Regions from separate parts of the Devosia lacusdianchii genome, predicted to be linked through region 1. Evidence: riboswitches for the same ligand, from Rfam matches in the RefSeq annotation. Region 1 holds a riboswitch; each other region holds the start of a gene.
The links. A riboswitch is a leader RNA that binds a small molecule or an ion and turns the genes downstream of it on or off. The one in region 1 is predicted to bind cobalamin.
Positions count from the first base shown of each region.

Region 2: another riboswitch for cobalamin. It lies ahead of MF606_RS04085 (CbtB domain-containing protein); the one in region 1 lies ahead of MF606_RS19150 (ribonucleoside-diphosphate reductase subunit alpha).
Region 3: another riboswitch for cobalamin. It lies ahead of MF606_RS12690 (ATP-binding cassette domain-containing protein); the one in region 1 lies ahead of MF606_RS19150 (ribonucleoside-diphosphate reductase subunit alpha).

Region 1 is NZ_CP092483.1:3,889,249-3,899,200, forward strand. Features, by position in the region: gene MF606_RS19140 (response regulator) at 1-1,698, shown strand, start outside; gene MF606_RS19145 (ribonucleotide-diphosphate reductase subunit beta) at 1,717-2,808, opposite strand; gene MF606_RS19150 (ribonucleoside-diphosphate reductase subunit alpha) at 2,966-5,854, opposite strand; cobalamin riboswitch at 5,963-6,115, opposite strand; gene MF606_RS19155 (AAA family ATPase) at 6,193-6,747, opposite strand; cobalamin riboswitch at 6,859-7,049, shown strand; gene metE (5-methyltetrahydropteroyltriglutamate--homocysteine S-methyltransferase) at 7,237-9,486, shown strand; gene MF606_RS19165 (LysR substrate-binding domain-containing protein) at 9,483-9,952, opposite strand, start outside.
Region 2 is NZ_CP092483.1:825,487-835,438, forward strand. Features, by position in the region: gene rsmD (16S rRNA (guanine(966)-N(2))-methyltransferase RsmD) at 1-150, shown strand, start outside; gene MF606_RS04040 (Fur family transcriptional regulator) at 294-710, opposite strand; gene MF606_RS04045 (metal ABC transporter permease) at 700-1,518, opposite strand; gene znuC (zinc ABC transporter ATP-binding protein ZnuC) at 1,508-2,323, opposite strand; gene MF606_RS04055 (zinc ABC transporter substrate-binding protein) at 2,483-3,418, shown strand; gene aztD (zinc metallochaperone AztD) at 3,647-5,401, shown strand; gene zigA (zinc metallochaperone GTPase ZigA) at 5,467-6,675, shown strand; gene MF606_RS04070 (DMT family protein) at 6,656-7,012, opposite strand; gene MF606_RS04075 (DUF2164 domain-containing protein) at 7,022-7,276, opposite strand; gene MF606_RS04080 (hypothetical protein) at 7,368-7,967, shown strand; cobalamin riboswitch at 7,988-8,198, shown strand; gene MF606_RS04085 (CbtB domain-containing protein) at 8,235-8,420, shown strand; gene MF606_RS04090 (CbtA family protein) at 8,442-9,209, shown strand; gene cobW (cobalamin biosynthesis protein CobW) at 9,206-9,952, shown strand, end outside.
Region 3 is NZ_CP092483.1:2,561,515-2,571,466, reverse strand. Features, by position in the region: gene MF606_RS12705 (DMT family transporter) at 1-210, opposite strand, end outside; gene MF606_RS12700 (hypothetical protein) at 479-943, shown strand; gene MF606_RS12695 (glycerophosphodiester phosphodiesterase family protein) at 977-1,960, opposite strand; cobalamin riboswitch at 2,037-2,252, shown strand; gene MF606_RS12690 (ATP-binding cassette domain-containing protein) at 2,491-2,706, shown strand; gene MF606_RS12685 (iron chelate uptake ABC transporter family permease subunit) at 2,622-3,023, shown strand; gene MF606_RS12680 (hypothetical protein) at 3,028-3,450, opposite strand; gene MF606_RS12675 (vWA domain-containing protein) at 3,656-5,320, shown strand; gene MF606_RS12670 (head GIN domain-containing protein) at 5,383-6,120, opposite strand; gene MF606_RS12665 (acyltransferase family protein) at 6,254-7,378, opposite strand; gene MF606_RS12660 (outer membrane protein transport protein) at 7,502-8,611, opposite strand; gene MF606_RS12655 (NADP-dependent isocitrate dehydrogenase) at 8,905-9,952, opposite strand, start outside.

The DNA of each region.
Region 1 (9,952 bases):
GATATTCCCGAGGCCCTGCCCTATGTGCAGGCCGATCCCGTGCGGTTCGAGCAGATCCTCTACAATCTCGTCGGCAATGCCATGAAATATACCCGTGGCGGCATAGTCAGCATCGACGCCAGGGCCACAGGCGACACGGTCGAGGTCTCGGTGCACGATACCGGCATCGGCATTGCTACAGATAGCCTCGAACGCATTTTCCAGCCGCTGGAGCGCGCTGCCGATGCCGAAGCCGGCGGGTTCGGCCTGGGCCTGACCATTGCGCGCCAGCTCGCACATGCCATGCATGGCACCCTGCGCGCCAGCAGCACCCTGGGCAAGGGTTCGGTATTCACCTTCGCCTTGCCGGTGGCCGAGACGGTGTCCGAGGAAACCACGCTGGCGCTGACCGATATCGTGGTGCCTTACCGGCAGGCCCTCAACGGCGCCAGTGTGTTGCAGGACAGCGCCGAGACCGCCATGGACGACACACCACTGGTGCTGGTGGTCGACGATGAGCCGATCAACATCCAGGTCCTGCGCAACGTGTTGCTGCCACAGGGCTACGCGGTCTGCTCGGCCAAGAGCGGCACCGATGCGCTGGAATCGGTGGAACGCCGCCGGCCCGACCTCATCATCCTCGATGTGATGATGCCGGGCATGGGCGGTCTCGAAGTGGCGCGCCGACTGCGCGACCGTTTCTCGCTGCTCGATCTGCCCATCATCATGGTCACCGCCCGCAGCCGCACCCGCGACGTCATCGCCGGCTTCGAGAACGGCGCCAATGACTATGTGATCAAGCCCTTCGTGAAGGACGAATTGCTGGCGCGCGTCGCCACCCTGCTCGCCGCCGCGAAGGCCCAGGCCCAGGCGCTTGAGAATGCCGACCTGAAGCAGGAAATCGACCGCCGCGTGCAGGTGGAAGATGCCCTGCGCCTGTCGCAACAGCGTATGGCCGGGCTGCTCGATACGGTACAGGCCGGCATCATCTGCGTCACCGATTCCGGCCGCATCACCTATGCCAACAAGGCCGCGTCCAAGCTGGCCAATATGCGCCTCCTGCCCGGATCGACCCTGGTGACCGACATCCTGACGCCGGACCTGGTGGAAACCGTGCGCCGCGGCGTTGCCGACGAAGGTCAGGCCACCCTGGTCGAGATACCATTCGGCCGGCCCGGGCGCTCGGTGCTGGTCAGTGCCTTCGATATCGAGCCAGATGCCGGGGGCGGCCTGGCACTGATCCTGACCTCGGACTCGGCGCGCTCGCGGCTGGAGGCGCCGGACATGACCCAGTCGCTGCGCAGCATTATCGACACAGTCGGCCCGGAACTGGTTCAGGCCAGCGAGACCGCTTCGGCAAACGCCATGAGGCATGATTTCAGCCGCGACCACTACCGCCAGACGGTGGTCAGGGTGATGACGGAAAGCCTGCGTCTCTGGCGGGACGCCACCGGCAAGTCCAAATTCGACCTGGCCGAAGAGAGCGGCATCTGGCGCGTCAGCCTCGACCGCTCCTCGCTGCAGGCCCGCACGCTGGACAAATACCTGCTGCTCGAAACCCTGCCGGAGCAGCCGCGTTGGCGCGACGTGATCCGCACCGGCGAATATGTGCTCGATGCCCTGGAAAAGCAGGCGCCGTCCGATCAGCTGGAGGAGCTGCAGTCGCAGCTGCGCACGCTGCGCCATCAGGTCAGGTTGATGGCCGAGAGCACCGGCTGAACCGGACGCCCCGCCCTATTAGTCCCAGCTCAACGCGCCGCCATTCTGGTATTCGATGACGCGGGTCTCGAAGAAGTTCTTCTCCTTCTTGAGGTCCATTGCCTCGCTCATCCAGGGAAACGGGTTCTCGGTCTCACCGAACACTGGCGCTAGGCCAAGCTGGGCGCAGCGGCGGTTGGCAATGAAGTGCATATACTGCTCGCAGAGCGCGGCATTGAGCCCGAGGAAGCCGCGCGGCATGGTATCGCGGCCATAGGCGGCCTCGAGTTCAGCCGCCTTCTGGATCATGCCACGCACTTCCTCCTGGAACTCCTTGGTCCAGACATGCGGGTTTTCGGCCTTGATCTGGTTGATCACGTCGATGCCGAAATTGAGATGAATGCTCTCGTCGCGCAGGATGTACTGATACTGCTCGGCAATCCCGACCATCTTGTTGCGCCGCCCAAGCGACAGGATCTGCGCGAAGCCGGTATAGAACCACATGCCCTCGAAAATCACATAGAAGGCGATGAGGTCGCGCACGAAGGCGCGGTCGGTTTCCGGCGTCCCGGTAGTGAAATCGGGATCGTCCAGATGCTGAGTGAAGTTCAGTGCCCAGGCCGCCTTGTCGGTAATCGACGGCACTTCGCGATACATGTTGAAGAGCTCACCCTCATCAAGGCCGAGGCTTTCCACGATGTACTGGAACGTGTGCGTATGCACCGCCTCTTCGAAAGCCTGGCGCAGCAGGTATTGCCGGCATTCCGGGTTGGTCAGGTGGCGATAGATGGCCAGCACGATATTGTTGGCCACAAGGCTCTCCGACGCGGCAAAGAACCCCAGATTGCGCTTGAGCGTGTGACGCTCATCATCGGTCAAGCCGTCCTTGGACTTCCACAGGGCGATATCGGCCTGCATCGAGACTTCGGTGGGCATCCAATGGTTGTTGCAGCCGTTGAGGTACTTCTCCCACGCCCATTTGTATTTGAGCGGCAGGAGCTGGTTCACGTCGGCACGGCAATTGATCATTGCCTTGTCGTCAACCGAGACGCGGCCGCCCGTGAGGTCGATGCGGGTTTCGGAGGCGATAGGGGCAGGCTTGGGGGTGTCGGAGGTCCAGTCTAGGGACATTTCAGGATTTCCTTGATGGGTTTGAAAGACCCCCTCATCCGCCCCTTCGGGGCACCTTCTCCCACGAGGGGAGAAGGATCCAACCGAGAACTTCGGGCTCTTTCCCTTCTCCCCTCGTGGGAGAAGGTGGCCGAAGGCCGGATGAGGGGGTGCTGAACTACTGGCAGGCCTCGCAATCGGGGTCGTCGATCAGGCACGCAGGCCCATCGATGACAGGCATGACCAGCGCCGTTCGCACCGGCCCCGCCTCGACCACGGGCGCACTCACCGCCACCGCGTTAAGCTTGCCGTCCGTGCCCTTGAGCGTCGATTTCTCAACGTGGGTCGCCGAGCGCGAGCGCAGGTAATAGGTGGTCTTGAGCCCTGCCTTCCAGGCCGAACGATAGAGCCCGTCCAGCGCCTTACCCGATGGATTGGCTAGGTAGAGGTTCAGCGACTGCGCCTGGTCGATCCATTTCTGCCGGCGCGACGCCGCCGCGATCAGCCAGGCCGCATCCATTTCGAACGCCGTGGCATAGATCGCCTTGAGATCATCAGGCACCCGATCGATCTGGCCCACCGAACCGTCGAAATACTTGAGGTCCGAGATCATCACCGCATCCCAGAGCCCGCGCGCCTTGAGGTCGCGGACGAGCTGGGCATTCACCACGGTGAAATCGCCGCTCATGTTCGATTTCACATAGAGGTTCTGGTAGCCCGGCTCGATCGACTGGCTGACGCCGCAAATGTTGGAAATCGTCGCCGTCGGCGCGATCGCCATGGTGTTGGAATTGCGCATGCCGACGGTTTTGACGCGGCTCCGCAAGGTCTCCCAATCGAGCCGCTGCGTGCGGTCGATATTGATCTCGCTGCGCGTCTTGGCCAGCAGGTCCTGGCTGTCGATCGGCAGCACACCCTGGCTCCATAGCGACCCCTGGAAGGACGCATAGGCACCGCGCTCTTCGGCCAGATCGGTCGAGGCCCCGATGGCGAAATAGCTGATGGCCTCCATCGACGTGTCGGCAAATTCCACCGCACGATCCGACGCATAGGCGATACCCTGCGCCTGCAGCGCATCGGCGAACCCCATCAGCCCCAGGCCGACCGGACGATGCCGCAAGTTGGACTTCCGCGCCTCGGGAATAGTGTAGAAATTGATGTCCACCACATTGTCGAGCATGCGCATGGCCACATCGACCGTGCGCTTGAGCCGGACCAGATCGAGCCCGTTCTCCCCGACATGGGCGAGCAGGTTGATCGAGCCGAGATTGCACACCGCCACTTCGTCCTTGGAGGTGTTGAGCGTGATCTCGGTGCAAAGATTGGACGAATGCACCACGCCGACATGGCCCTGGGGCGAGCGGATATTGCAGGGGTCCTTGAAGGTGATCCAGGGGTGCCCGGTCTCGAAGATCATGGTCAGCATCTTGCGCCACAGATCGAGCGCCTTGACCTTGCGATGCACCCTAAGTCCGCCTGCGGCCGCCTTGGCCTCATAAGCCTCATACGCCGTCTTGAAAGCCGGGCCGTAAAGATCGTGCAGATCCGGCACCTCGTCCGGCGAGAACAGCGTCCAGTCGGCGCCCGCTTCGACGCGCTCCATGAACAGGTCTGGCACCCAATTGGCCGTATTCATATCATGCGTGCGGCGGCGGTCATCGCCAGTATTCTTGCGCAGGTCGAGGAATTCCTCGATGTCGACATGCCAGGTTTCGAGATAGGCGCAGACCGCACCCTTGCGCTTGCCGCCCTGGTTGACGGCGATGGCGGTGTCGTTGGCGACCTTGAGGAAGGGCACCACGCCCTGGCTCTCGCCATTGGTACCCTTGATATGGGCGCCAAGACCGCGCACCGGCGTCCAGTCATTGCCGAGACCACCCGAATACTTGGCCAGCAGCGCATTGTCCTTCACCGCCTTGAAGATGCCGTCGAGATCGTCAGCGACCGTGGTCAGGAAGCAAGAGCTGAGCTGCGGCCGCAGCGTGCCCGAATTGAACAGCGTTGGCGTCGAGGCCATGAAGTCGAAGCTCGAAAGCAGGTCGTAGAACTGGATCGCCCGGGCTTCGCGATCGATTTCGCGCACGGCCAGCCCCATGGCGACGCGCATGAAGAAGGCCTGCGGCAGCTCGAACACATTGCGCTCGACATGCAGGAAATAGCGGTCATAGAGCGTCTGCAGGCCCAGATACTGGAACTGGGTATCGCGCTCCGGCTTGATGGCGGCGGCGATGCGCTTGACGTCGAAGCGGCTCAGCTCCGGATCGATCAGCTCGTGCGCGATGCCAACGGCAAGATAGTCCGGAAAATACTCGGCATAACGCGTCGCCATGTCCGCCTGCGTCGCTTGTTCCGGCCGGCCGGCGACAAAGCTCAGGGCCTCGCGACGCAGCTTGTCGAGCAGCAGCCGGGCCGAGACGAAGGCATAATTGGGCTCGGTTTCGACCAAAGTGCGGGTCGCCAAAATCGGCGCCAGCGCCAGCTCGTCGAGCGAGATACCGTCATAAAGGTTGCGCCGCGTCTCTTCGAGAATGGCGTCGGGCGCCGTGCCCTCGAGACCGGCACAGGCTTCGGCGACAACCGTGGCGAGGCGCGCCTCGTCCAGCGGCGCACGCGTACCATCGGCCAGGGTCATGGTCAGGACAGGCGAAGCGACCTCGACCGGCTTGGCGGCAGCGCGGGCCTTCGCATGCTCCTCGCGATAGAGCACATAGGCCCGGGCGACCTTCTGGTGTTCGCCGCGCATCAGCGCCAGCTCGACCTGGTCCTGCACATCCTCGATGTGAAAGACACGGCCATCCTTCGCCCGCCGGCTCAGCGCCGCGAACACGTCCGCGGTCAGCTCCTCGACGATTTCATGCACCCGCCGCGAGGCGGCCGCCTTGTTGCCTTCCACCGCCAGGAACGCCTTGGTCAGCGCCACGGCGATCTTGGAGCGATCGAACGGCACCGTGCCGCCATTGCGCTTGATGATGGAATAGCCAGGCTCGGCAGTCGGCGCGCGATCGGCGGCAACCAACGCCGACGGCAAGATGGTATCGGACTGAAGATGAGCTTCGACTTGCGACATTGGACCCCCAAAGACCCCGTAGGTGGACGGCGGGATCGGGGCGCGCGCAACGGCATGACCGATCGGCCAAGCTCGTGCTTGCGACCAACCGGGACACCCCGCCCGTGGACGTTCTAACCTGTCGTGGCAGGTATCTGGCTTGGCCGCCGAGGCGGTCTCTCACAGTTGCGGGGGCAGCGCCGGACCAGAACTTGGTTCGCACCGGCTTCCCTATTATCACCCGTCCTTGCGAACCGGGCGACCACGACACACCATATGTAGTGTGCTCGTTCGAGATTCCCGTCAATCCCTTGTGAAGGATTTTTGACCAGCGTGAATGCGGCTGTGGACAGCGGGGATTACGCCTCGCCCGTCGCGGCTCCGAGACTCAGCAGGCGCTGCTCCCGTGTGCCCGTTACTTCGAGGAGGCGCGGGCCATCTTCCAGCAAACCCAGATCGTCATCGCGCAGCATGGTCTTGAGCCTCGCATCCACCCGCGCCCGCAATTTCGGGAACTCGATTGCGACCGCGATTTCATCCGGCCGCGACACCGGGAGGAAGACGAGCACGTCGAGCGTCGACAGCGCCTTCTCGATTCGGCCCAGCAGCTTGCCGCTCGGGGTCCACTCAAATCCCTCTTGGGCGCTGACCACGTCGAGATAGGCGATGAAGTCGAGCGGGCACCGGTCGAAAATGACGTCATCCTGCCCGGCAGAGGCCATGATCAGGGAGCAGCTTTGCCCGAGCTGCTCTTCGAGGTCAGCCAAAGTCGGTCCGTCGGCAAACGGCACGCCTTGCTGAGCCAGCAGCCAATAAGGCTCGGGCACGCTTTCGTAATGCGGACGGGCCGCGACCCAGTCGTCGACCAGCGTCGTCTTGCCGGTTCCATGAGTACCCGTGATCGCGATCCGCATTGTCCAACCGCCCCTTCGTCTCTGCCCCTACATTGCCACCGCGCCATTTCGCAAGCGGCAGAGATATAAAGAAATCTTTATGTCTTGATTGACGGACGATCCCGCCCGATGCATGCTGATGCTGCCCATGGTCCCCGCAAGGGGATAACAGGGAATCCGGTGCGGGCCTCAAACCCAAGTCCGGAGCTGCCCCCGCAACTGTAGGCGGTGACGGATGCTCATCGAGCCACTGGCGAAAGCTGGGAAGGCGAGCATCCGCGATAACCGCAAGCCAGGAGACCTACCTTGGGATTGAGCACTCACATGACGCCGGTCGGGTGGACTGGTCGAGGACATGCCATGACGAACTTCTCGCTGCCCACCGTACCCTTGCCCGGGACCCGAATGCGTCGCTCCTGACGCTGCCCTAGCTCATCCCCATTGTCGACGCCCGGACCGTGGCCGCCTCAAGCGCAGCCGGCGGGCGCGCATTCATGCATCGGTACCATCATGACCAAATCGGCCAATCTCGGCTTCCCGCGCATCGGCGCCCATCGCGAACTGAAGAAATCCCTCGAAGCCTACTGGAAGGGCGACAGCGACGCCGCTGCCCTGCATGCCGCCGCCCGTGAGCTTCGCGCCCGCCACTGGCAACTCCAGCAGGCTGCCGGCATCGACATCATTCCGTCGAACGACTTTTCGCTCTACGACCACATGCTCGACACGATCGCAGCGCTGGGCGCTATTCCGCCGCGCTTTGCCGGCATCAGCGATCCGGACCAGCTCTATTTCGCCATGGCGCGCGGCAGTGCGGCCGCCCCGGCCATGGAGATGACCAAGTGGTTCGACACCAATTACCACTACATCGTCCCCGAATTTTACGCCGGCCAGCACTTCGCCCTGTCGACCAGCAAGGCGCTGGATCACTACCGCGAGGCCAAGGCACTGGGCATCGAAACCCGTCCGGTCCTGGTCGGGCCGGTGACCTGGCTGAGCCTCGGCAAGGCCAAGGACGATGGGCTCGATCCGCTCTCGCTGCTCGACGCCGTGCTGCCGGTCTATGCCGAGCTGCTGGCCGCCCTCAAGGCCGAGGGCGCAGAATGGGTGCAGATCGACGAACCCATCCTGGCGCTCGATCTCTGCGACGTCCAGCGCGCTGCCCTGCGCCGTGCCTATGAAGTGCTGCAGCCGGTCGCACCACGCATCATGCTCGCCACCTATTTCGGCGCCTTGCTCGATAACACCGATCTCGCCGCCAGCCTTCCCGTCGCCGGCCTCCACATCGATCTGGTGCGGGCACCCGAGCAACTGGCCACGGTGCTCAAGGCGCTACCCACCAGCAAAGTGCTGTCGGTTGGCGTCATCGACGGCCGCAACATCTGGCGGGCCGACCTCGATGCCCGCTTCGCGCTGGTGAACCAGGCGTGGGATAGTGTCGGTCCGGACCGGCTGGAAATCGCCCCCTCCTGTTCACTGCTCCACTCCCCGGTCGATCTCGATGGCGAAACCGACCTCGACGACGAACTACGCTCCTGGCTCGCCTTCGCGCGCCAGAAGCTCGCCGAAGTCGCAGCGCTCTCGACCGCAATGCAGCGTGGCCGCGGCGCGGCCAAGGCCGCCTTCGACGCCAGTGCAGCAGCCGCCGCCTCGCATCGCCAGTCGGCGCGCATCCACCGGCCCGAGGTCGCACATCGCGCCGCCCAGCCGACCGATCTAAGCCGAAAGAGTGTCTTCGCAGAGCGGCGCGTCGCGCAGCGTGATCGCTTCAAGCTGCCGGCATTCCCCACCACCACGATCGGCTCGTTTCCGCAGACCAGCGAAGTGCGCGAGCAGCGTTCAGCCTTCAAAAAGGGCCGGATTGACGTCGCCGCCTACGACGCCTTCCTCGAAGCCGAAACCGAACGCGCCGTGCGCATCCAGGAACGCCTCGGCCTCGACGTGCTCGTACACGGCGAGTTCGAGCGCAACGACATGGTGGAATATTTCGGCGAACAGCTCGATGGCTTCGCCTTCACCAAGAACGGCTGGGTCCAGTCCTATGGCAGCCGCTGCGTCAAGCCGCCGGTGATCTATGGCGATGTCTCGCGTCCCGCCCCGATGACGGTGCGGTGGTCTGCCTATGCCGCCGCGCTTACCGACCGCCCGGTGAAGGGCATACTCACCGGCCCGGTGACCATCCTGCAATGGAGCTTTGTGCGCGTCGACCAGCCACGCTCGCAAACCTGCCGCCAGATCGCGCTGGCCATAAGGGACGAAGTCATCGATCTCGAAGCCGCCGGCATCGGCATCATCCAGATCGACGAACCGGCCCTGCGCGAGGGCCTGCCTCTGCGCCAGCGCGATTGGGACGTCTATCTGCGCTGGGCCGTCGACTGCTTCCGCGCCTCGGCCTCGGGCGTCGCCGACGACACCCAGATCCACACCCACATGTGCTATGCCGAGTTCAACGACATCATGCCATCAATTGCCGAAATGGATGCCGACGTGATCTCGATCGAGACCTCGCGCTCGGACATGGAACTGCTCGAAGCCTTCCGCGACTTCCGCTACCCCAACGAGATCGGCCCCGGCGTCTGGGACATCCACTCCCCGCGCGTGCCCGGCCAAGCGGACATGGAGGCCCTGATGCGCAAGGCCGCCCATGGCATTCCCGCCGATCAGCTCTGGGTCAACCCCGACTGTGGCCTCAAAACCCGCGGCTGGCCCGAAGTTGAAGCGTCGCTCGCCAACCTCGTCGCCACGGCCAGGGCCCTGCGTTAGACGCCCGGCGACATCTGCTGCTGGAACCAGCGGCGGATGAGGCTCATGGTCCGCGGCGAGCGATCGTCGCGCCAGGCGAGGAACCAGCTGCCGGCGCGCGTCACCATGCCGAGCGGCGCCACGAGGCGCCCGTGCTGCAGCGCGTCGGTGATCGCTGGGCCGGGACCTATGGCGACGCCAAGTCCCGCCTCGGCGGCCTGCACGCTGAAGGACAGTGCGTCGTACCAGATGGTTTCGCGCGGCGGCAGCGCGATACCCGCCTCACGCGCCCAGTTGGTCCACATGTCGGGCGGCCAGCGGATATCGAGCCGCGGCAGGCTCCACAGCAGGTCCATCGTCACCTCGCGCCCGCGCAACAGCATCGGGCTGACCACGGGACCGAAGGTTTCCGGCGCCACCGCCGCCACCGTCATACCGGGAATATCGCGCAGCGGACCGACCCCGATATAGACGTCGATCGAGCGAT
Region 2 (9,952 bases), 1.3 Mb from region 1:
GCCAATGGTTGGCTGGCCGAAGAGGCAACCATCGTGTTCGAGGAAAGCGTCGAGGCCGCGGTGGAAATCCCCACAGGATTCACGCTGGATGATCGCCGGGAATATGGGTCAGCGGCAGTGCATTTTCTGACGTTTGGGGAAAAGTCCTAGACGTCCCATAAACTCGATGTCACCCCGGCCTTGAGCCGGGGCCCATCCTGATACCGCCGCAAGGATCGCTGGGATAACATCCAATCATCTCAGGATGGATCCCGGCTCAAGGCCGGGATAACACCGCGGGTGGGGGGCAGTGCCTACGCCGCCAGCGCCAGACACTCAGCACACTTGCCGCGGATTTCCATCGTCGTCCGCTCCACCTTGAAGCCCTTGGCCCCGGCCCAGTCGCCCAGCCGCTCCTCGATGACAGCGTCGGCGAATTCATCCACCTTGCCGCAGCCTTCGCAGATGGCGAACGCGATCAGCCCCTTGCGATGGCAATGCTCGTCCGCGCAGGCCACGAAGGCGTTGAGCGATTCCAGCCGGTGCGCCAACCCGCGCTCCACCAGCTTGTCCAGCGCCCGATAGACCTGCAACGGCGCCCGCAGCCCGTCGGCCCTAAGTTTGTCGAGAATGTCGTAGGCGCTGAGCGGCCCCTCGGAATGGTTCAGCGCTCCGAGCACCAGGCCCTGGTTGCGCGTCAGGTCGCTGGGAACGTCGTGACTATGCGCCATGGGGCACTCTCCTGCCGAACAGCCGCGTGACGGGCACCGCCAGCGACACAACGAATACTATCAAAGCCATTACCACAATCGAGGGGCCCGACGCGGTATCCCAGGTTCTCGAACCGAACAGCCCGCCCACCACTGCAATGGCGCCAAGCACCGCCGCTACCACGGCCATCATTTCCGGTGTCGCGCTCAGCCGCCGCGCCGTCGCCGCCGGGATGATCAGCAGCGAAGTGATCAGCAGCACGCCCACCAGCTTCATGGCGATGGCGATGACTGATGCCATGAGGATCATCAGCACCAGCCGACTCGCCTCGGGCCGCAGCCCCTCCGCTTCCGCCAGCTCGGGACTGACCGTCGAGGCCAGCAATGGCCGCCACGCCAGGATCAGGATGGCCAGGATCGCGATCCCCCCACCATAGATGATGGCAATATCCTCGACCGACACAGCCAGAATGTCGCCGAACAGGAAGCCCATCAGGTCGATGCGCACGGTGGTGAGAAACCCCACCAGCACCAGGCCCACGGCCAGGGTCGAATGGCTGAGAATGCCGAGCAGTGCATCGGTCGACAGCGTCGCCTGCCGCTGCAGCACAATCAGTGCTCCAGCCACCAGTGCCGCCACGGCGAACACGCCCAGCGTCATGTTCAGCGACAGGATGATACTCAGCGCCACGCCCAGCAGCGCCGAATGGGCCATCGTATCCCCGAAATAGGCCATGCGCCGCCACACGACGAAACAGCCCAGTGGCCCCGTGACCAGGGCCAGCCCGATCCCGGCAATCAGTGCACGCGAGAAGTAATCACCGAACATGGTCATGGCTCCCGTGATCGTGGTGATCATGGCCATGGTCGTGCGCATGTCCCTCAGGCAGCACGCAGCCATCGTCGTGGTGCTCATGATCGTGATGGTGCTGATAGAGCGCCAGCGTGCTCGCGGCCCGCTCGCCAAACAGCTTCAGATATTCCGGGCTCCGCTTCACCGCCGATGGCGTGCCACGGCAGCATACATGGCCGTTGAGGCAGATCACCGTATCGGTCTCGGCCATCACCACATGCAGGTCGTGACTGATCATCAATATCCCGCTCTGCGTCGTGTCGCGGATCTGGCGGACCAGTTCGTAGAGCGCCACTTCGCCAGAAAAATCGACGCCTTGCACCGGTTCGTCCAGCACCAGCAGATCGGGCTTGCGGATCATAGCCCGCGCAAACAGCACGCGCTGGAACTCGCCACCCGACAATTCCTGTACCGCCGCCTTGAGCAGTCGCGATGCGCCCACCGCTTCCAGCGCCGCACTGATGTCGCTGGTCGAAAACCGCCCGGTCAGCGTCATCAGCCGCTCTACCGTCAGTGGTAGCGTCCAATCGATGGTGAGCTTCTGCGGCACATAGCCGATGCGCAGGCCCGGCTTGCGCACCACGCTGCCGCTTGTCGGCTTCAACACGCCGGTTGCCAGCTTGGCCGTCGTCGACTTGCCCGAGCCATTCGGCCCGATCAGCGTTACGATCTCGCCGCGCGCGATCGTCAGGTCGACCCCGCTGACCAGCGTCCGCCCGCCACGCGCCACGCCGGCATTGGCGAGCGTTATCAGCGTCTCTCTGGGAACAATCGCATTCATCGAACCTATCGACTCCGTCTCGCGCTCCCGCGGGGAGGGCGACATTCTGCGTCTGGCGCTCGAGTCGAGAAATCTCGACAGCCACCCTTGACGCCCTTCAATACGTTATAGCATAACACCGTCGCAAGCGTAATAACATAACATATCACGAGGCCGCCGATGAAACTGCTCGCCCCTGTTGCCCTGCTCGCCGGTGCGCTCCTCACCACCACCGCCTGGGCCGCGCCCAATGTCGTGGCCTCGATCAAGCCGGTGCATTCGCTCGTTTCCGCCGTCATGGCGGGGGTTGGTGAGCCGACGCTGATCGTCAAGGGTTCCGCCTCCCCCCACACCTATGCCCTGCGGCCGTCCGATGCTGGCGCGCTCGAATCCGCCGACCTGGTTTTCTGGACCGGCCACGGAATGGAACTGTTCCTGGCCGACGCGCTCGAAACCCTGGCCGGCAACGCGACAGTGGTCGAGCTGGCCGATTCCCCCGGCATCACCCTGCTGCCCGTTCGCGAAGGCGGCGCCTTCGAACCACACTCTCATGAAGGCGAAGATCACGCGCATGAAGGCGAGCATGATCATGCCCATGGCGAAGAGGGCGATATGCATTTCTGGCTCGATCCCGAGAACGCCAAGCTGATGGTGACCCAGATCGCTACGGCCCTGGCCAAGGCCGATCCCGAAAACGCTGCCGCCTACGAGGCCAATGCCGCGACCGAAATCCTCGCCCTCGATGCGCTCGAGACCGAACTTACCGCCACCCTGGCACCAGTCGCCGATAAGCCCTTCATCGTCTTCCACGATGCCTACCAATATTTCGAAGCTCGCTTTGGTCTCACCTTGGCCGGTTCGGTCACCGTCACGCCCGACGTCCTGCCCGGCGCCGCGCGCATCGATGAGCTCAAGGCCAGGGTCGCCGGCCTCGGCGCCACTTGCGTCTTCGCCGAACCCAATTTCGAGCCCACCATCATCAGCGCCATCACCGAAGGCACCCGCGCCAAGTCCGGCGTGCTGGACCCCGAAGGCGGCGCCCTGACCGAGGGCCCCACGCTCTATTCCGACCTGCTGCGTGGCCTCGCCGCCAGCCTGGTGGACTGCCTGAACTAGGCCGTCCCTGGCGGACCGCGTTCGTCCGCCGTCCCCGCCGGCACCGCCGCGCGTCACCCTCGGGCTTGACCCGAGGGCCCTATACTTCAACACGCCCAACAAATGCAGACCCCTCGGTCAAGCCCGAGGGTGACGCGCGGAATGATCGGAAGGTCTCCTCGCGTCCTGGGGCGCGCATCATCAAGCCAAATCACCTCACTCGTAACGTGCTAACATATCGGAGACATTATGCACGCTCGCCTCCTGCTTCCTTTGCTCGCCGCCACCGCGCTGAGCGCCCCGGCCCTCGCCGAAGACACCACCTCCGCCTGGCGCCTCTTCGTGTCCGACCATGCCGCCCCGAAACTGTCCGTCATCGAGCTGGCGACCGGCGACACCCTCGGCACCTTCCCACTCGCTAGTCCGGCCTCGCTCTACGTCACTCATTCCGGCAAGGCGGTCTACGCCGTACAGGGTGCAGGCAACCAGGTGTCGGCCATCAACAGTGGCATCGCCATCGACGACCATGGCGATCACGGCGATATCGAAATCACCGCCCCCGCAGCCATCGACACCACGGTCGCCGGCACCAAGCCGGTCCACTTTGTCGAGCATAACGGCAAGATCGCCCTGTTCTTCGATGGCGAGGGCAAGACCCGCGTCGTCACCGAAGCCGACTGGCTTGATGGCGGCGACATTGCCACCGCCGAGTTCGATAGCGGCGCCCCCCATCACGGCGTGGCCGTTCCCTGGGGCGACTACACCATCGTCTCTGTTCCCAACGCCGCCGACCCGACCGGACTCCCCATCGGCGTTCAGGTCCTCGATAAATCCGGCACGCCCGTGGGCGACCTGTACGCCTGCGCCGACCTGCACGGTGAAGCCGCGTCGGGCAATACCCTGCTGATCGCCTGCGCTGAGGGCCTGCTTGTCGTCACCGGCTCGGGCGAGCCGCAGGTCGAACTACTGCCCTACACCGGCCTGCCTGAAGGCAAGTCCACCACGCTCATTGGTGGCGTTGCCCTGCAATACTTCCTTGGCAATTACGGGCCAGACAAGGTCGTCACCATTGATCCTGTCGCCGACGAACCCTTCCGCCTTATCGACCTGCCGACCCGCCGGGTGCATTTCGTGGTCGATCCCATCCGGCCCAAATTCGCCTACGTCTTCACCGAAGACGGCAAGCTGAACCAGATCGACGTCGTCGCCGGCACGATCGCGCAGTCCGTCACCGTCACCGAGCCCTATTCGATGGATGGCGAATGGAGCCTGCCGCGTCCCCGCATCGCCGTCGCCAACGACGTTGTCGCCGTGACCGATCCCAATGCCGGCGAAATCCACCTGATCGATATCGCCACCTTCACCGAAACCCGCAGCATCGCGCTCGAGGGTGCGCCCTACAATATCGTCGCGGTTGGTGGCTCGGGCGTCGTTCATGGTGAAGGCGACGCGCATGCGCACGCTCATGACGATCAGGTCTATAAGGGCTACTTCGAGGACAGCCAGATTGCCGACCGCGCCCTTGCGGACTGGGCTGGCGACTGGCAGTCGATTTACCCGCTGCTGCTCGATGGAACGCTGGCCCCGGTGATGGAACACAAGGCTGAAGCCGGCACCAAGACGGCCGAGGAATACACGTCCTATTACACTGTGGGCTACCAGACGGACGTCAATCGCATCACCATTGCCGGTGATACCGTCACCTTCTATGGCGAGGGCGAGCCTGCGGCAGCCAGTTATGCATATGACGGCTACGAAGTCCTCACCTACGAAAAGGGCAATCGTGGGGTGCGCTTCATCTTCGCCAAGACCGAGGGCGCTGACGCGGCACCGCAGTTCATCCAGTTCAGTGACCACGCCATCGCGCCGCAGGATGCAGACCACTATCACCTCTACTGGGGCGATGATCGCGCTGCCCTCCTTGAAGAGCTGACCAACTGGCCGACTTACTACCCCTCGGAACTCAGCGCCGAAGACATTGTCGGCGAGATGATCGCGCACTGATTGCACGCATCGAGGCGTCCGGCCTTGCCGGACACCGCTCACCTTTCAGCCCCAAGGCGACTTTCATGACAAAGCTACCGGTCACGGTGCTTTCCGGCTTCCTCGGCGCCGGCAAGACCACGCTCCTCAATCACATCCTGAACAACCGCGAGGGCCGCCGCGTCGCCGTCATCGTCAATGACATGAGCGAGGTCAATATCGACGCCGCTTTGGTCCGCGAGGGCGGCGCCAACCTCAGCCGTACCGAAGAAACCCTGGTGGAAATGTCCAATGGCTGCATCTGCTGCACCCTGCGCGACGACCTGCTGCAGGAGGTGACCCGGCTCGCCCGCGACGGCCGCTTCGATTACCTGCTGATCGAATCCACCGGCATTTCCGAGCCGCTGCCGGTCGCGACCACCTTCGATTTCCGCGATGAGCGCGGCGTGTCGCTCTCCGATATCACCCGGCTCGATACCATGGTGACCGTGGTCGATTGCGCCAACCTGCTCAAAGACTACGCCTCGTCAGATTTTCTGCGCGATCGCGGCGAGACCATGGGTGAAAACGATGAGCGCGCTTTGGTTGACCTCTTGGTCGAGCAGATCGAGTTCGCTGACGTCATCGTGCTCAACAAGGTCTCGACCGCCACGCCGCAAGATCGCGAGACGGCCCGCCAGATCATCAAGGCGCTCAACCCGGTCGCCCGCATCATCGAAACCGACTTCGCTGAAGTGCCGCTCGATGCCGTGCTCGATACCGGCCTTTTCAACCTCGAAGCGGCCGAGGCCAATCCGCTCTGGTTCAAGGAACTGAACGGCTTTTCCGATCACGTGCCCGAAACCCTCGAATACGGCATCCGCTCCTTTGTCTACCGCGCCCGCCGTCCGTTCAATCCGGCCTTGCTCGACAAGTTCATCAAGAGCTCATGGGCAGGTGTCGTCCGCGCCAAGGGTTTCTTCTGGCTGGCGACCCGGCCGCATTACGTTGGCGAAATCAGCCAGGCCGGCGCGCTGGTGCGCACCCAGCGCCGCGGACTCTGGTGGGCGGCCGTCCCCAAGCAGCGCTGGCCCGACGACGCCGATTGGCGCCGCTCGATGACGCCCTACCTCGATCCCGTTTGGGGTGATCGCCGTCAGGAGATCGTCTTTATCGGCCTCGATCCGATGGACGAGCATGCCATTCGCCGTGACCTTGACGCCTGCCTTGTGCCCGCCAACAGCTTCCACCCGGACAACTGGGCCCGCCTGCCTGACCCGTTCCCGGCCTGGGGGCCTACTTCAGCGGCCCCTTGAAGATGAAGAACGCGCCGAGAGCGATGAGGGCAAACCCCACCCCGTGGTTCACCGTCAGCTTCTCGCCGAAATAGAACACGGTGAAAACCGCGAACACGCTCAACGAAATGACTTCCTGAATCGTCTTGAGCTCGGACGGCGAGTACACCGCCTCGCCGATCCGGTTCGCCGGGACCGCCAGCCAATATTCGAAGAAGGCGATGCCCCAGCTGATCAGCACCGCCGCCCACAGCGCCGATGTCGGCCACTTGAGATGGCCATACCAGGCAAAGGTCATGAAGACGTTGGACGCGAGCAGCAGTCCAATCGGAGCCAGTGTGGCAAAGTTGAAGCCCAAGGACGCCTCCTAGCGCAGATGCTTGGTCGGTTGTTCCAGCCCGAAAATGTCGTCGGTCAGGCTATCCATCCGCTCGCGGATCAGCGCCTGCGCGTCGTAGAGGCCGCGGTTGTAGAAATAAGCCCCCATCTTGTCGACGAAGAACATCATCAGCATTTCCGCCGGAATGGCGCCGATATCCTGGTCGAGTTCGTTGCGGAAATAGTCCCGGATCTCATCGACGATCGCCTTGGTTTCCTCACGGCTGAACTTGATGGGTTTCATGGCTGCTCTCCTTCAGCTCTGGTTCATATCGCGAGTCGCTGATTGCGGATGACCGTGCGGTAGCGCAAACTTGGTCATCGGAGGAGAAATCATGCTTGCCCGCGCGACCTTTTTCGTAGCACTCGCCCTGACGGCTCCGGCTTTCGCCGAGGAGATCGCCTGCGAAGGCGCCTTTGCCATCGATAGCTCCGAAGCCCGGCTCATCGAGATCTATGGTGCCGACAATGTCGAAACCGGCATCGTGCCCGGCCCCGAGGGCACCGAGATGCTGGCGACTACGGTCTTTCCAGGCGATCCCCGCAAGGCCCTGCAGTTCGTCTGGTGGGACGAGGACAATCTGCGCGATCCCGGCAATATCGAGCTACCCAGCAAAGCCCTTGCCCATGGCGGCGTTCATATCGGCACGACGCTGGCTGAACTCGAAGCGATCAATGGCGAGGCATTTACGTTTAACGGCTTCGGTTGGGACTATGGCGGCTTTGCCAGCTTCCGGACCGGCGCTTTGTCGAACCTACCCGGCGGCTGCCACCTGTCCGTCGGCCTCTTCCCGCACGCCAATCTCGAAGGTGTCGACACCATGCCGGTCAATGGGGACGTTGAGGTGAAGTCGACCGACCCTTTGCTCGACCTGATGGATGTGCGGGTGGATACGCTTTCCATCGGCTATCCCCACCCCGATTTCCGCGATTGACCGCCACCCCCTCGCAGGCGTAACTCTGGACCCGTGTTGGTTCCCCGCGTCCGTAGTGGCAAGGGGATCAAAAGGGAACACGGTGCGGATTACCCATCAGGGGCCTAAACCGTGGCTGCCCCCGCAACTGTAAGCGGTGCGTGCCCTCATCACGCCACTGGCGCAAGCCGGGAAGGCGAGGGCGCTATCTCCACCGCGAGCCAGGAGACCTGCCGGCACCCGAACCGAGCGTCAAGCTCATCTATTCCGCGCACGGAGGGTGCCGCCATGAATACGACGACAAAAACCTCGACTGGCATCCAGTCGCTCTCGATCTCTCAACGCCTCATCGCCGGTTCGCTGGCGCTCGTTCTCGGTCTGACCCTCCTGGTTGGCACCGGTTTTGCTGGCGATTTCCGCCTGCATAACGGCGCGCACGATACCCGCCACGCTATGGGTTTCCCCTGCCACTAGGCAGAGCGCGAGAGAAAAATCATGATCCGCAATTTGTTTGCCGCTGCGCTTCTCGCAGCGCTTTGTGCTGGCCTGGTCACCGCAGGCCTCCAGCATTTCCGCGTCACGCCGCTTATTCTTCACGCTGAGACCTTCGAGGGTGAAGGCAGTCATAGCCACGGTGAGGCGGCCGTCGCTGCCGATCACGAGCACGCCGCCGGCATGCCAGAGCATGAGCATGACGCCGTTGCCACCGCCGCCGCCGAACCCGAGGAATGGGCGCCGCAGGATGGTTTCGAGCGCACGGCCTATACCTCGCTCGCTACCGTGCTCGCCGCCGCTGGCTTCGCATTGGTCATCGGCGCCGTCTCCATGTTCGCCAATATCCCCATCACCTTCGGCAATGGCTTCTTCTGGGGCGTCGCCGGCTTCGTGACTTTCGCGCTGGCCCCCGCCTATGGGCTGCCGCCCGAACTGCCTGGCATGCCGGCCGCCGACCTCGTCGGGCGCCAGGCCTGGTGGATCGGTACGGCCCTTGCCACCGGCGCCGCCTTCATCCTTCTCGCCAAGACCCGCGCCAGCTGGGCCATCGCTGTCGCCATCGCGCTCGTCGCTGTGCCGCACATCATCGGCGCACCCGCCGCGCCCGACGAATCGAGCGCCGTGCCGGCCCACCTCGCCACCGAATTCGCCGCCGTTACCCTGGGCACCTCGCTGGTGTTCTGGCTGATCCTTGGCGTGGTCTTCGGCAAGCTCAACGACCTCTTCGCCACCAGCCGTGCCACCACCCCTGCAGGAGCCACCGCATGACCAAGATCCCGACCACCGTCATCACCGGCTTTCTCGGCGCCGGCAAGACCACTCTCGTGCGCCACCTGCTGGCTCATGCCCCCAAGGGCAAGCGCATTGCGCTGATCATCAACGAGTTCGGCGACCTGGGCGTCGATAAGGATATCCTCGCCGGCTGCGGCGACGAGACCTGCCGGGAAGAGGACATGGTCGAACTCTCCAACGGCTGCATTTGCTGCACCGTGGCCGACGAGTTCATCCCCACCATGCAGGCTCTGCTCGCCCGCCCCGAAAAATTCGATCACATCGTCATCGAAACCTCGGGCCTCGCTTTGCCGCAGCCCCTCATCCGCGCCTTCAACTGGCCCGAGATCAAGGCGCAGGTGACCATTGATGGCGTCGTCACCGTCGCCGACGCTTCGGCGCTCGCGGAAGGCCGCTTCGCCTCCGACGAAGCCGCGGTCGACGCCCTGCGCCGCCAGGACGAAATGCTCGATCACGAGACGCCCCTCGGCGAACTGTTCGAGGACCAGCTTTCCTCGGCCGATCTCGTCGTGATCAACAAGGCGGACCTTGTGGATGCGGCGACCCTCGCCAAGGTGGAGCAGAATATCCGGGCAGAGCTGCGCCCCGGCGTCGGCGTGGTCCATGCTCACAACGGCCATGTCGACATCACCGCCTTGCTCGGCATGGGCATGAGCAGCGAAGACGACATCGCCAACCGCCCCAGCCATCATGAGCTCGAACACGGCGGCGAAACCCAC
Region 3 (9,952 bases), 1.3 Mb from region 1:
CAGATGAACCAGGCGGGGATGCTTGAGCTTGAAGCTGTCGCGCCAGCGCTCACCCTTGGGTTTGACGAAGGCGGCGGGGATCAGTGAGCAGACGGCGATGAAGAAGCCGATCTCGAAGACGGACAGGCTCTGTCCGAAGCCCTTGATGATGGCGTCGCCGCAGGAATAGACCGAGTAGGCGATAACAGCATAAAGCACGCCGACCGGCATGATACATCCAGAAAATCGAGTGTTTCAGGCAATGCGGCGACCCTAGAGCGCCGCGCCGCTTCCGTCGATGGGATAGTTGGGGCTGCGGCGCTTTTGCGCGGCTAGCGCCGGTCCGTTAAAAGCTTCACTCCCCTAAATCGCAGCTTCGTCGCGCAATGCGGCGGTTCGCGAAACACCCTCTCGGCAGCGGCATCCGGCCAGGCCATAGCAGACCGGCGCGTGCGGCTTCGCAATGTTGGGTTCAAGCCTATTGCCGCGGGAGATTGTCATGCCTCATCTTGTTGTGCCTCACACTGTCCGCCTGGCCTTCGCGCTGTGGATGCTCGCCATTGCGACCGCCATTCTCGAAGTCGGCACGCGCCTCGCCGTCGATCCTCGCGGCCCGTTGGATGCGGTCCTCAATAGCGGCGCGGAATTGACTATCCGTCTGTCGGCCTTTGCGCTGCTCGCCGTGCTCGCTACGTTGATGATGCGTGGCTCGAACATTGCCCGCCATGCCCTGACCCTGCTTTACGGTGGGCTCGGAACTTTTTCGCTGATCATGGAACCGGCGAGCTGGCTTATCGGCGGTGGCAATGTTCTGGCCTTTGCGACCAAGGCTGATCCGGTGACCTGGATCATCACCGGCAGCCGCATCGCTCACATCGCGGCAGTGCTCGGTGCTGTCTATTTCGGCTATAGCGGCCAAGCCGGTGCCTATTTCGTGCATCGCCGGGCGAAAATTGCGGGATAGAGGCCGATCTCAGACGCCGGCAGGCTTTGGCCGCTATTGCGCGGTCAGCACCGGGGCGATGATCTCAATCTTGTTGGTCCACAGGTAGCCATCGAAACTAGTGGGCAGTTGCGCCAGCTGTTCCACCGTATCGATGCCGGCGGCGCCGGGATCGCCTGACTCGTATGGCCCGAGCAGGATCACCTCGCTGCCGGCGTTGCGCATGCGTTCGAGGAACAGGTTGGGCCAACCCCACAGCCAGGGCGCCACGTTGAGCGGCACCATCACCTTGGTGTTGCGACAGGCCTGCGGCATGTAACCCGTCCAGCCAAGCCCGCCATATTGCACGAGGCAGTCGACCAGCCCGCGCCGTGACCAGACAGCGAGCCCATCGATCTGGTTTGCGGCGCGATAGGTCGGTTCGTCGCCGCCATAGGCGCCCCACACTGCCTGACGCCACTCCGGATTGTCGCTGAGCACCCTGGCCAGCATGTCGCCCTCGCGCGCCTCGCGGCTCTTGAAGTTGATCAGGAAGCGTCCGTCAGGCATCGCCGACAGCACTTCCTTCAGTTCGGGAATCTGCCCCACGCCGGTGCCGCGCAACGGGTAGCTGGCGCCACCATCGGCGGTGTAGCCGTAGCCGACGTCGAGCGACTTGAGATAGGCCATCTCGTGGCTGCGGGTTTCGCCTGTTCCTTCGGTGCGGCAATCGATGGTCCAGTCATGCAGCACGGCGAGCTGGCCATCGGTGGTCGAGTGCACGTCGAGCTCGACGATATCAGCGCCTGCGGCAAAGGCAGCTTGCATGGAGGGAATCGTGTTCTCGATGAAGCCGTGCTCCGGCGGACCGATGCGCTCGGCCGTGCAGGTGTCGTTTTCGAGCCCGCTGCGGTCGAAGGTCTGGTGGACGCCGCGATGCGCGATCAGCGTGATCTGGGGATCGCTTGGCGGAGATACCCGCCAGCTCGCGTTGAACACGTAAATCCCTGCCGCCAGCACCAGCAATGCCAGCAGCGTCCGTCCCAGCCAACGCCTCATGATTCCCTCCGAGCCAATGAAGGCTCCAGCGCCATTTGGGTTGAAATGAGGCGCCTTGCCTTGCCGACGAAAATCGCGCATCACGCACGCCGATGGTTCTTGCCACCCAACTCGGGCGGCGGGATTAAAAGGGAACACGGTGCGACGTACCCATCAGGGCGCAATACCGTGGCTGCCCCCGCAACTGTGAGCGGATAGCGACACCGGGATGAACCACTGGCCGAAAGGCTGGGAAGGGCCGGAGCCGCAGCGACCCGCAAGCCAGGAGACTTGCCGTCATCATTCCTTTTAACCCGGCCGAGGTGTGCCGCGGGAGACGATGATGACCAGTTGCTGTCGCATAATCGCTGCTCGGATCGCCCGTGACCTCTCGCCATACGGCGGAGCCAGCGATGGCACACGGCAAGTCTACGGCTGATGGCTTCACCGGTGATCGGCCGGCGCGCCTCGACATCAAGGGCCTGACCTGGGGTGCGATCCCGGGGTAGCCCATTATCGGGCCGCTGTCGCTCAGCGTCGAGCCAGGGGAGATGCTGGCGTTGGTCGGCCCGAATGGAGCAGGCAAATCGAGCCTGCTGCGCTGCCTCTATCGCTATCACCGGCCCAGCAGCGGTCTCGTGCTTCTGGACGGCGACGACATCTGGACGCTGTCGGCAAATCGGTGGCGCGGCGCGTTGCCACGGTTCTGCAGGAGCAGGCGTCGGATTTCGGGCTCAGTGTCGCCGAGATCGTCGAACTTGGGCTGACGCCGCATCGTGTCTCCGCCATTGCCTTGGCCGCGACCGCTACCAGCACGGCCCTGGCCGCCGGCTATCGCGTCCCGGTCCAGAGCTGTAACCGCGGTGTTACCTTTGAAGCGTCGCCGCAACGCGCCGTCGGCGGCGACTACCGACGGGTGCTCCCGCTATCGGCGCTGGTTGGCGCCATCTTCCTCGTTCTAGCCGCCATTGTTACGCGTATCCTGATTCCACCGCAGGATATGCCCATCGGAATACTGACCGGCATTATCGGCGGATTGTTCTTCATCGGACTAATGCGCTGGCGCCAGACCGGGGCCGAATAGCGGCCTACCTTGGCATGATTGAAACGAGCTGGATGCTAGTTGTGTCGATCGTGTACTCGAGGTGCAGCCGATAGCCGTCCATCAGGAAGCTGTCCCATGCTGGTTTCAACCCGAGCAGAGGAAGGTTCCGTGCTTCACCCTCGCTGTCCGGGTCGCCAAGAAGCGCGCGAGCGTGTTCGCGTCCCATTGAGAAGTCTATGCCATGGGGCAACTCCCCAGCGAACTGGCTGAAACCTGACGTACTCCCGTGGACCTGCACCGCTGACACCATGACGCCATCAGGCAATACCAACGAAATTCCGGCCTCGGGCAGCGACACATAGCTCTGGTCCCCGATCACCTCCAATTGGAGCGAAAGCCCGGCGAGTTGCCGCATTTTGGGGAGGTCGCCATAGCGCGCTCCCAACAGTTCCACGATCGGCGCCATCGGCGGGAATATCCTCAAGTCAGCGAATGATGGGCTCTTGCTACGACCTGATAGTGGCATTTTGGAATCCGACCACAAAATCGCCCGTAAGTCATAACTCGCGCTGAATGCAGTGTTCATCCAGGCGTCATCTGAGGCATGATTTGAATTGCGCGCTTATACGCAGTCCTCGATAACGGGGCTGGTGTTGTTGGAGGGCAATTCTATGCGGATCATCCGTAATCTTGTGCTTGGGGCGGTCGCAGCCCTGGGCATGGCGCTGCCGGCGGTTGCCGCCGAACGCGCCATTATCGTGCTTGATGGGTCTGGCTCGATGTGGGCTCAGATCGATGGCAAGGCGCGCATCACCATTGCGCGCGAAACCCTGGCCTCGGTGCTGGCTACTCTGCCGGATGATCTTGAGCTGGGTTTCATGACCTATGGGCACCGCGAAAAGGGCAATTGCGCCGATATCGAAATGCTGGTTGAGCCGGCAACGGGCACCGGCTCGGCGATTGTCGCCGCCGCCGACGCGATCAATCCCAAGGGCATGACGCCAATTTCGGACGCAGTGCGGCTAGCCGCGGAAGATCTGCGCTTCACCGAGGAAAAAGCGACGGTCATCCTGATTACCGATGGGCTCGAAACCTGCGAGGTCGATCCGTGCGCCCTGGCCTCCGAGCTTGAATCTCAAGGTGTGGATTTCACCACCCACGTGCTGGGCTTTGGCCTTTCCGACGAAGAGGGCCAACAGGTTGCCTGCCTCGCCGAAAACACCGGCGGCAAGTATCTGCCGGCCAATGACGGAGCAGCCCTGGTCGATGCGCTGAGCTCGACGGTTGCCGAGGTCGCGCAGGTCGAACCTGAACCAGAACCCGAGCCGGCCCCGGCGCCCGAGCCTGTTGCCGACTACAACCTTAAGCCCACGGCTTCGTTGTCCGAAGGCGGTCCGGACATTGTCGACGAGGATGCCGATCTGGTTTGGGAATGGCACACCGTCGCTGCCGATGGCACGGCGGGCGAATATGTCGGCACGAACTACTACTCGACCTTTGAGGGCGCACTGGAGCCGGGCGACTACATATTGAGCGCCACGCTGGGCTACGCGACCTCGTCGCAGCCGGTGACCATCGTGGCTGGCAAGGTCGCGACGCCGCACTTCGTCATCAACGGCACCATCCTCAAGCTGCATCCCATGCCAAGCGAAGGCGCTCCGGTGGATGACGACGCGGCGACCGAAATCCGCCACGCGAACGAGTACGTGACCACGCAATATGGCGATATCGACGTCGTCGTGCCGGCTGGCGCCATTGAGGTCGACGTTTCGATTGGCGAGGCCAAGGTGACCCGCACCTATGACGCCAAGGCCGGCGAGACCATCGACGAGGACGTGATCGTTGGTGTGGGCCTGGCCAAGGTCGCCTCGTTCTACGTCGAAGGCAGCCCCATCGAGGCCGACATATTCATCGAGGTTCTGGAGGCCAAGAAGGCGCTGGATGGTTCGCGGAAGTCGGTCGCCTACCAGTATGGCGGCGACCTCAGCTTCGAACTGCCGCCCGGTGACTATGTTGCGACATATGACCTGGGCGGTGCATCGGGGGAGGTGCCGTTCACCGTCAAGACGGGTGAACTGACGGACGTTCCGGTTATTCTCGACGCAGGCGTTCTCGCGGTCACCACGCCGGGTGACGACTATGTGGAGCTGGTCTCGGCCAAGGCCGATATTGCCGGTAACCGCAAATCCTTCGACTATGGCTACGGGCCGGACTTCAGTACGACGCTGGCTGCCGGGGACTACCTGATCATCAGTCTTGATCAGGAAACCCCGATCACCATCGTCGGTGGCGAACGCAGCGAGATAGCGATCGTGCCGGCAGGCAAGTCGAAGTAAGCCGCCGCTACGAATGCGAAGGGCGCCCGCGTGGGGCGCCCTTTTTGTTGGCGTGGACCGGCTTACTCCTCTTCGAACGAGACGTCGCCGCCGCTCGAAGATTCGAAATCGGTTCGTGTCGGCCGGCCGGCCACATCGACATCCCCGCCGCTCGACGCTTCGGCTTTCAGTGTCCCGGTGGCATGCACCTCGATATCAGCGCCGCTGGAGACTTCGACGGTCGCGTTTTCGCATACCAGGTCGCCGGCGCTAATGCCTGAGCCGCTGGAGGCCTCGGCGTCGATGGTTTCGCAGGTGCCCGACAATTCCATGTTCGCGCCGCTCGACGCGCTGGCTCTTACCGCCCCCAGGGCTGCCTGGCTCAGGGTAATGTCCGAGCCGCTTGAGGCGTCTAGATCGAGCTTGTTCGATTTCAGACCGCTTGCCCTAACATCGGCACCCGAACTGGTCGAAATGCCAGCGACTGCCGGCATGGTGATATCGACAGTGATGGCATTGCCGTTGCTCAGCAGCATGCCGACCAGGCCGCCGCTGATGATGAAGTCGAGGAAACTCTGGTCGAAACTGGCCTTGAGCACGCCTCCGGAGACGTCGACACGCAGATTCTGCAGCGCATCGGCGCTGGCGGAGTCGGCGCTGACGGCAAAGCGGTCGCCGATCGTGACGACGGCATCGATACCGGTCGAGATGTCTATCCTGTCGAAGTCTTTGACGTCGAAGTTCCGACTTTCGGCCAGTGCCGCCCCGGTCAGCGTCAGGCCGAGGGCGGTTGCCAGTGCCAGCGTCTTCATGGTCCGCATGATTTAGCTCCCTTGATTGGTTACAGGCATATTGGGCATGGCGCAGCGGCGCTCAAGAGAACGTGAAAATATAGTCCGCGCGTGGTTGTTAGGCACACGCGTGTGCCCTATGTGCAGGGGCTGATTGCTACCCTTAGCCAGCCGTTGCGGGCAATGCGCGGCGGCGGCCAAGGCCGACCAGCCAGGACTGTGCGGGGCGTTCGATCACGACATGCGCCAGCCATGCGGCGACGATCGAGGCGAGGAAAGCAGCCATGCCGAGCGTGAGGAGCGCGGGAGTGGTGTTCGCATGCAGCAGCTTGCCTCCGATACCATAGATGAGCATCAGCACCGGCGCGTGAACAAGGTAAAGCGCGTAGGAGATGTCGCCGAGCCAGACCAGCGTCCGGCTGCGCAGCATGGTCGGATGGGCGCTCTGGCCACGCAGGGCAAGAAGCAGCAGCATGGCAATGATGATCGGCCAGAAAACCTCGTTAGGCAGACCCAGATAGCCCGCGATCACGAGCATCGCTGCGCCGACGGTGAGGCCAATATCGATCAGCCGACCATTGGTGCCCCAGCCCCGCGCCAGAAGATCGTCGAATGCATAACGCAGCGCCACGCCCACAAGGAATGATGGAATGATGCGCAGCACCCCGCCCTGATAGGTCAGCTCCAGCAGATCGACATGGAATATCTGCATTGACGCCACCGCGCATGCGACAAAAACCAGAGTGCAAAGCAGTGCCCGGAGGGCGTTGTTGCCGAGGCGATCAATCGTGAGCAGGAATAGTGGAAAGAGCAGGTACGCAAACCACTCCGCGCCGATGGACCAGGCCGGCTGGTTCCAGGCGAGTTCGGGTGTCAGGCTTTCGGCATTCAGCATCAGCAGGTTGAGTACAAAAGAGCTGGCCGTTGGTTGCCATTCCGGTGTCAGGCCGAAACGACCGCCAGCGAGAACGATCAGTGCGACGGCGAGCAGCGTTGTAGCGTGCAGCGGCCAGACGCGGGCAAAACGTTTGCCCATAAAGCCAGCGTGACGATAGGCGCCGGAGCGCCAGGCGTCGCGATAGACGTGGGTCAGGATGAAGCCAGAGAGTGCGAAGAAGAAGTCCACGGCCAAGATGCCGTAATGTAGCGGCGGAAACGCCGCCGTGATCGCGCCATTGGCGTAGGCGTTGATATGGTAGATCACCACGAGCGAGGCAGCGATGCCACGGGCTGCGGTGATCTCGTCGAGGCGAGCAGGTATAGGTGACGGGGAACCGATACCGGTCATGGGCCTAGCCGCGTTTTCTGTTGCGGCGCCATAATAGCGCTAAAGGGCGTCACAAATGCCTTTCAGCGAAACGAAAAAGGCGGCGCTGGTTAACGCCGTCTCGTCGTGACCGTCGATGGCGCGCTAGAACGAGCCCTTGAGCCCGCCGCTCACTGCGAAGACATAACCCGTGTTCCAGGTTTCGCCGCGGGCATTTGAGCCCGCGGCCAGCGTGCTGGCGGAGACGCCGCCAGTGAACTGCACGCTTTCCGAGATATTGTAGATTCCGCCCAAGGTAATGCCATAGCGATCGGTCTGGCCACCCGAGACCAATACGCCGCCTGCGCCGGGCGTTGAGGTCCCGCGATCCCAGGTTACGGCGCCAACAGCGCTCAATTGCTCGTTGATGGCATGTCCGATACCGGCCGTGACGGTCCAGCCGTCGCGGTAGTCGAGCGAAGACACGAGAGGCGCACCGATGGTCGTTACCGTAAGCTTTTGCAGCGCGGCCCAGTTCGCCCATCTGACCGATCCCAACGCCAGCCAACCGGGCGCAATGCCGGTTTGCGCGCGCAGTTCGAAGGATTGCGGCGTGCTGACATCGGCGGATGCGGGGCCGCCGAAAGCAGTGCCAGTCAGGTTGTAGTGGACCGGAGCATTGTAGATGGCGCTGACGCGAAGCGCGTATTCGGGAATTTCATAGGCAAGGCCGGCGCGCCAACCCACGGACCAGCCATTGATCGACGCTGGGGTGCTGGTGGCGAGGCCCGTTGGAAGATCGGCCGCATAGCTGAGGTTTTGTGCGGATATGCCGCCAATCAAGCTGATAACCCCCGGTCCAGCCTGTATGCCATACGCGCAGGTGAGACCGGCGTCGGTTGAGCGAATGGATTCGTTGACGGCTTGTCCGCTCAGCGCCGCGTAGGCATTGGTCCGTGCAGTGTCCGCACCAAACGGGTTCTGCACCGTGATTAGGCAGCTCGCCATGTCGAGAATGTCGGCTTTGAAGCCCAGATTGTAATAGACGATCGAGGGGTGGGTAGACACCACGCCGGGCATCACGCCCGGATTGGTCACATCCTTGTGGATATACACATAGGATGTGCTGGCCTTGGCGGTATAGGTCGCTGGATCGAACAGCAGCTCCCAGTCATAGCCATTGGCTTCAAGCCCGCCGGCAAAAGCGCCGCCCAGTAGCGGCAGACTTGCTGTCAGGCCGGCCATGGCAGCCATGATGTTGCGTCGTACTTTCACCTGACCCTCCAACCCCAAACCGCGTCAGACACCGTCCATGCAAAATCCTAAAGACTGCCCTCCAAGGGAGTGGTCGTTGTTGACCGACCTTTCCTGCAGTCGAGGAACTTAATCATTGGGGCAAAGTACTAACAGTTTGTCGCTGAGCTTCAGCAAATGGTGGTTTTGGGCTGCCCGGGGCTGATTTGTTGCAGGAATAACGCGCTGGAGGTGGGATTGAGGCATTACAAACCAAGAAAAAGGCGCCTCCCGCAGGAGGCGCCTCCACTTGACTGCCAGGTTTGGCAATACGCTTAGGCGGCTGACATGGCCTTCTGGAGGTTCTGGTCGATGGCGTCGAGGAAGCCAAGCGTCGACAGCCACGGCTGATCGGGACCGACGAGCAGGCTCAGATCCTTGGTCATCTTGCCTTCTTCGATGGTGTCGACAGTGACCTTTTCGAGCGTCAGCGCGAACTTCTTGAGCGCTTCGTTGTCGTCGAGTTTCGCGCGGTGGGCGAGGCCACGGGTCCAGGCGAAGATCGAGGCGGTCGAGTTCGTGGACGTTTCCTTGCCCTGCTGGTGCTGGCGGTAGTGACGCGTCACCGTGCCATGGGCCGCTTCGGCTTCCACGATCTTGCCATCGGGCGTGGCCAGAACCGAGGTCATCAGGCCGAGCGAGCCGAAGCCCTGGGCCACGATGTCGGACTGCACGTCGCCGTCGTAGTTCTTGCACGCCCAGACGTAACCGCCGGACCACTTGAGGGCCGAGGCGACCATGTCGTCGATCAGGCGGTGCTCGTACCAGATCTTCTTGGCTTCGAACTGCTCCTTGAACTCGGCTTCGTAGATTTCCTGGAAGATGTCTTTGAAGCGGCCGTCATAGGCCTTGAGAATGGTGTTCTTGGTCGACAGATACACCGGCACGCCGCGGGCGAGGCCATAGTTGAAGCTCGAATAGGCGAAATCGCGGATCGAGTCGTCGAGGTTATACATGGCCATGGCCACGCCGGCGCCGGGAGCCTGGTAGACTTCGTGCTCGATGACTTTGCCGTCCTCGCCGGTGAACTTGATCGACAGCGTGCCCTTGCCGGGGAACAGGAAGTCGGTGGCGCGGTACTGGTCACCGAAGGCATGACGGCCGACGATGATCGGCTGGGTCCAGCCGGGGACGAGGCGCGGCACGTTCTTGCAGATGATGGGCTCGCGGAAGATCACCCCGCCCAGGATGTTGCGGATGGTGCCGTTGGGCGACTTCCACATCTTCTTGAGCTTGAATTCCTCGACGCGCTGCTCATCGGGTGTGATCGTGGCGCATTTGATGCCGACGCCGTGCTTCTGGATGGCGTGGGCGCTGTCGATG